Regions from separate parts of the Enterococcus montenegrensis genome, predicted to be linked through region 2. Evidence: riboswitches for the same ligand, from Rfam matches in the RefSeq annotation. Region 2 holds a riboswitch; the other holds the start of a gene.
What was found. Region 2 has a riboswitch for thiamine pyrophosphate ahead of thiT (energy-coupled thiamine transporter ThiT). Riboswitches for the same ligand answer to the same signal wherever they lie in the genome.

Region 1: another riboswitch for thiamine pyrophosphate. It lies ahead of P3T75_RS03595 (thiamine-binding protein); the one in region 2 lies ahead of thiT (energy-coupled thiamine transporter ThiT).

What each region holds. Positions count from the first base shown of each region.
Region 1 is NZ_CP120467.1:751,691-755,127, reverse strand. Features, by position in the region: gene P3T75_RS03605 (ABC transporter substrate-binding protein) at 1-733, opposite strand, end outside; gene P3T75_RS03600 (ABC transporter permease) at 712-1,422, opposite strand; gene P3T75_RS03595 (thiamine-binding protein) at 1,448-1,744, opposite strand; TPP riboswitch at 1,964-2,064, opposite strand; gene P3T75_RS03590 (AbrB family transcriptional regulator) at 2,201-3,253, opposite strand.
Region 2 is NZ_CP120467.1:2,587,006-2,590,442, forward strand. Features, by position in the region: gene P3T75_RS12465 (hypothetical protein) at 92-871, shown strand; gene thiT (energy-coupled thiamine transporter ThiT) at 1,030-1,632, opposite strand; TPP riboswitch at 1,722-1,821, opposite strand; gene P3T75_RS12475 (hypothetical protein) at 1,932-2,720, opposite strand; gene P3T75_RS12480 (ribose-phosphate diphosphokinase) at 3,009-3,437, opposite strand, start outside.

The sequences.
Region 1 (3,437 bases), 990 kb from region 2:
TTTTGGGGTTTTCTTTTAAAAACGTGTCGTTCGCAAAAATAACTGGTGTATAGTAATCAAATACAGGATTTATATCTTTGAAGTTAAAATAATCAATTGCTACATTATCAACTCCCGCTTTAATGCCTCCCCAACCATAAAAGATCCAAATGGCGTCGGCTTGTTTTTCTTTCAAAGCGAGAGGCTCATCAACAATTGTATTCGGAATTAATTTTACTTTATTAAAATCGCCACCATTATCTTTTGCCATGACATCTTTGATCATAGCTTTTTCAATTGGTGAATCCCACGTCGCGTAGGTTTTTTTCTCCAAACCTTTGGGATGATTTATCCCTTCACCTTTTCGCGAAACGATACCTGATGTATTGTGCTGCAAAATTGTAGCTACCGTTGTGATTGGTAAAGGTTTCGCGGAAACATAATCTGCGGCCAAAGAATCTTGGGCAGAGATACCAAATTGTGCTTTGTTACTAGCGACAATCATACTAGCGTCTCCATCAGAAGGTTGGACGATGGAAACATCTAAGCCAGCCTCTTTAAAATAGCCTTTTTCTTTGGCGACATATAAGCCGGTATGATTGGTGTTTGGGGTCCAGTCTAAAACAAACGTCACTTTTTCTAGTTTTGTTTCTTTTTTACTTGCTTGTCCACTGTGACAAGCACCTAATGTTATTAATGTTGTAACCAATAAAATACCACTGATTAATTTTTTCATTTTTGCTCCTTCTTCCATGGCATCGAAATTTTTTCTAACACTAAAACAGCTCCTAAAAGTAGTAGACTTAAAGCTGAAATGAGAAAAATCACGGCAAACATTTTGTCAAAACTATAAGATTTTCTCACGCGGGTCATGTACACCCCTAGACCTTCAAAACCGCCTAGCCATTCTGATACCACAGCTCCGATTAAGGCATACGTGACTGCAATTTTTAATGCGGCAAAAAATGAACCTAAACTAGCGGGCAACTTAATATGCCAAAAAATCTGGTAAGATTTCGCCCCCATCGATTGCAATAATAAAATTTCATCCGGATCAATGGCTGCAAAGCCATTTAACAAACTTAACGCTACCGGAAAAAAGATCGTCAAAATAATCAACACAACTTTTGGCAATATCCCAAATCCCAACCAAATAATCAATAAGGGAGCTAAAGCAACCGTTGGAATTGTTTGACTTAAAACTAGTAAAGGATAAATCGCTTGTTTCAACCAATGGATGTGATCCATAATAACTGCCAAAACAAAACCGAGTAAAACACCAGCTAAAAGTCCTAAGATGGCTTCTAACAACGTAACTTTCGCATTTGCCGCTAGCTGAGGCCAGTCTGTTAGTAAAGCTTGCAGTACCGCTTTAGGACTGGGTAACATAAATGCTGGAACAATATTTTTTACTGTGACAAACTGCCACACTGCTAAAATCATTAGTATAGTGGCAACGGGGATTAAATTAATGTTGGTGTTTATCCGTTTTTTCGGCAATGGTCAGCCCATCTCCTTTTGGCGTATACGCAATTTTTACGTAGGCAGAAACACTTGGCGCTCCCGCTTTAACAGCAATTAATTGACATTGTTTCACTAGCTCCATCAAACCTTCATAATCTCCTTCAACGCTTGTTTCAAAAGCGCCCACTTGATAGGTATACCCTGTACTTTTGATGTAGTCGATGACTTCATCTACAATAGCGATGACTTCTTTTTTACTTTCTACTTTTGGTAAAACTTGAATTGCGATACTTGCGTCCATTTTTTTCACACTCCATTATTTTTTACCGATACGTGAACTGCATGAGCTAAATGAATTTCTTTTAAAGATTTGATTCAATAAAACAGCCACTAGCAAACTTTTTGCTCTTTATTCAAACTCTAGTCTTTGAGAACAAAAAAATCTCAGTATCATAAGACGATACTGAGACAAAAGTTATATTATTCAACTGTACAAAAGTCCGTGATGACCTACTTTGCACACCAAAATAAACTCCTTACCTACGTCAGCATTATCTGAATCAGGTTAACGGGTCGAAGTCGAACTTCCTCTCAGCCATTACAGCTCCCCACATATTCGGTTGCACTTAAATTAACAAAGAAAAATAGATTGGTCAAGTTTTTTGGTAGAAAGTACTTAAATGCGATTTTATTCCCCTCCAAACAGTGAACCAAAAAAATTTTACACGGCACATTTCCATCGTGCTAATTTCAGGTGTTACGTAAGCCAGCGAACAATATTGGGTAAAACGATGATGGTGTACAAGGTGCGACAAATTTGAATACCCGCAATTTTAGGCATGTCGCCACCTAATTCCCCCGCAATTAAGGAAATATCTGTCGCCCCAGCTGGAGAAGAAGCAAATAATGCTGACTTTAAATCTAAAATTCCTTTTTTAGATACAAGGTAACCAAACAATACATTTATCATTAAGTAGCTTCCTAATAATAAAAGTGCCGGAATAAATAAGCGACTCATTTCTTTTAAACTATCTTGTGTAAAGGTACTGCCGATGATTGTCCCAGCAAAAATTTGGGCAATGTAGCGAATATTCGTGTTTAGTTGCGCAGTATTTTTTATTATTTTCAAAATACTGGAAAAAATTAACGAAAACATTAACGCCCCCGCCGGTATATGAAGGGATAAACCAATCAATCCTCCAATACTTGCGATAATCAAAATAAGACCGTCATTGACAATAAAATCACTTGTACCAAAAGGTAGCTGTGTGACAATTTTCTTAGCCTCTGATGATTTTAAAGTATCTTCTTTTCTTTGAAAGCGATCAAGCAGCAGCTTAATCCAGTATGGAAGAATAAGCAGCATCCCGACTAATCGCACCAGTTGCATCGTTGCGACTATCTCAGCTTGTGCGCCCATATCGATACTAATCAAAGACACATCCATAATTCCTCCGGGCATACAGGAAAGTAAGGCCGTAATTAAATCAATTGAGAAAAAAGTATGAATTAAAAAACCGACAATAAACATATTCAACGTAAATAAGGTCATCAAAAACACGATCGATTTTGCCAATTTAGGAAAATTAAGCAAGTCATTTTTCGTTACCTGTTGCCCGATATATGCACCACTAATTATTTGGGCAAAAGTTTTTAGATTATTTGGCATATACATTTGCGCAGAAAAGATTGCAAATAAAGCGACCGCCAACATGCTGCCGGTCATAAAAGGAGCGGGTAATTTTATCTTCCTTGCTATTAAACCTCCTACCATGCCGATAATCAAAGTTTCTATTATTTTTACAATCATTTATAAACCTGCTTTCTAAAAATATGTCACAATTAAAACTGTGCTTACCATTACGTTTAATTGCCAAATAAGAATAATTTCTATTTCTCTTAGTAGCTACTTAGACAGCTTGCCTTAGATAAATTTATGGCTGCAAAAAAGGGCGACTTCAAACATGAGATTTTCACTTTATAAAAATTCTTTA
Region 2 (3,437 bases):
TTGTAACATAATCTTAAAAGAAAAGATACAAGCATTTTCTCACTGTTTATTGTAAAATAACTTAAAGTGATATAAAGGAGGAGTGGGCAAAATGCCAGAAATGGTCTATGTACATATTGATACAACGAGTAATGCCATTTTGGCCCGCGGAATCACACCGGCGGATTTTGTTCATGGCATTGTGCATTATCCTAGTAATTTACTTTTATTAGATCCTTCCTCAAACTACGGTGAATTTGAAGCACATACCGGTATGAAGATTATTCGAGGCAACGAAAGTGTTGATCGCTTTTTTGACGAAGTACGCAAAGGGCGCATTACCGAAGATTTAAAGTGGATTGATTTTAGCGATGCAGCCATGCTAAAAGAATTAACGCCGCTAGAAATTTCTGAGCTGTTATATTTTGGCCACATGAAAACGCATCTTCATTCACCGTTTTTTTATAAGTTGCAAAACAATTTTGTCTTCTTTGATTTAAAAGATGGCCTAACGCGAATTTACTATCGCTATTTAGACGAATTTTATCGTATTTTAGCTGACAAAATTACCCGCGTTGCATTAGGAAAATTAAATGATCGTCGCAGTTTTTTCAGAAAAGCAACCCCTGTGGAAAAACTTGATTTAAATCTTTTAAAAGAAATGAAGGGACTCTTTCAAGAAGGAGTTATCTTCTGTCTAAAAAGCAGTGAAGTCGTTAATAAAGAATTTCACATTCCGATTTATTTAGTTGAAGAAAGCGGCTTACGCCAAAGCGTCACTTTCGGCTATGATAAACCAGAAATGCTGGTGGCTACTTTAATTTACAGTAAAGCAGAACGAAATTGGTACTTAAAACATGAAGACAACGATTTATTGTTAATGCCAAATTAAACCACCCACACCATTGACTGCAAAAACCAATTTGGTACTTACGTTACAACAGATCTGCTAGTTATCGCCAGATCTTTCAGCAATCACTAAATATTTTACTGATAATACCTTTATTAAAATAAGGCCTGCGACAAATCTTTTGCCACAAGCCTTATTTTTTATTTTGATTTCGCCGCTGAAATGAAATGGCTGCGTTTTGGAATAAACAGTTGTGGTGCTACTTTCACCAAAATACCTAACACCACCGCCACATAAATCGCATTTGCCAAAGCTGAAGCACCATTTAAGATAAAGGAATACAAGTAAGGGTTCATCCCTTCTGGTGCGTAGGCGCCCCAAACGAAAACACCTGCCCAAAAATGCCAAAACCAACGGGCAAAGGCAGCCACTACGCCCCCTAAAACAACATATAAGACCGCGGTATTACGCCGGTGTTCCACTGCTGTCTGGATTTTTTTAGCAAAAATTCCGCCAAAACCACCAAATGCAAAAGCAAAGGGATATTCAAAAATTATTTGTGGTACTGAAACAAAATTTTTCATTGCTGTCCCAATGACAATGCTTAACAGCCCCCAAACAAAACCAGCTGTTAGTCCTGGTATAAGGCCCCGCCGGTAGGAGTATAAAACAAGTGGTACCATCCCCAATGATAGATCAAAGGCCGAATTTGCAGTTTGAATCGGAATAAAAGATAGCGCCATTGCCGCTGCAGCAATTACCGTTCCTTCCACCCATACTTGTAATTCTAGTCTTTTTGCCATAAAAAAATCCTCCTTTAAGAACCGTCACGCAAAGTTTACGACCGGCAAAAACGCCGCAAACTTCTATTCGGGACAAAGGAGAAGTAGCACTTCAAACTTGTCACAATTCCTACGCTCGAATGATCGATACAGGTACGAAGGGTTTAGTAGACTTACAATCTCAGCCAAACGGCTCCCCTTTGTGAACGAATTCTATTTTGTTTTTTTACGTACTCAGCATAGCATATTTTATGTTATTTGTGGAAAGAACAGCTTAAAGCTGTCATGCTAGTAAGATCTACTAAAAATTAACTGCCGCTTTACCGCGTATAATATTCTCCGGTTGCAGGTATCACCACAACTTCTTGTACCATTTTGCCGTTAATTTGTTTACCCACAGTAAAGACGAAGGTTTCTTGGTTATCCACAGTTTTTTCTTCCCCTGTTAATTCATCTTCTTTTAAAGAATAGACTTTTTCCACAGCTTTACTTGCTGCTTTGATTGTTTTCACAGGCTCGGTGAAAATCTGAGTGCTGGCAAATCCATAGGGTGTCATTCGTTGACCATAATTACTTGCATCTTTTAATGCTTGTGCTGTTTTTTCTTTATCATAGCTGACAGTAGCTGTAGTATACGGCAGACCCGATTCATTGAGCGTCACTTGCCACTGCCCTTTTTTAATTTGCGTAATGGTAATGGCAGCTTGTTCATAAGTCGTCCAGTTGCGGCCACTTAATTTTACAGTTTGAGGATTGATTTGTTCAAATTTCCCATTTCCAATAATGCTATTGCCCTGTGCATCGGCTAATAAAACATTATTTTGCGTCGGTGCAGTGGGATTTAAGGCATCTTTTATTTGCATCAAATTAAAGTTCATTTGAAATGCTACAGTTTGATTATCTTTTTTTTGGGCTTTACCGCTGAAAACTTTGTGAACCAAATCATCTTGTGAAAAAGCTAGTGGGTCCTCTTTTGTTTGGCTTGTTGCTGTCGTGATCTCCGTCTTATTTTTATCTGCTTGTTCTATGCTTGCTTGTTGTTGGGCAATGCTTGTAATCGTGTTTTTGGCTTCATCTACTTTTTGACAGCCGCCTAGTCCTAGTGCCAAAAAAAGGAAACCAAAAAATTTTATATACCTGTTCATAAATGCTCCTTATGCTTTTTATTTAATTTTAGCATAAGTTCTTTTCCACGTTTAATTTTTACCCACAACACAATCAGACAGGCCGCAAAAACTGTTTGCAACTTTTAAAACAGCAGCGCTAACGTTGCTAAACTAACAAATAGAAAAACAATTCGATCGTTAAAATAAGAAAAGCCAAAGGAATCCATTTGAGAAATTTATACTTACTTTATAAAAAAACTCCTACCAAAATGGCAGGAGTCAAATGTTGCTTTATTTGGTTGGTTGTTTTGTTTCAAACAACGGACTAACGGGTTTATTTTCGTGAATACGTTTGATTGCTTCTCCCATTAAAGGACCTACAGAGATTTCATCAATTTTTTCAATCCGACGATCTTCAGGCAAGTTAATGGAATCTGTTACGACACAACGTTCAATCGCTGAATCTTGAATTCTTTGCATTGCCGGGCCAGATAATACTGGGTGGGTACATGATGCATAAACACTTTTTGCCCCTGCTTCTTTTAAAGCATTGGCTGCAAGAGTAATCGTGCCTGCAGTGTCGATCATATCATCAATTAACACACATACTTTACCTTCCACATGCCCAATAATGTTCATAACTTCAGCCACGTTTGCTTTTGGACGACGTTTGTCGATGATAGCAATTGGTGCTTTTAAAAATTCAGCCAATTTACGCGC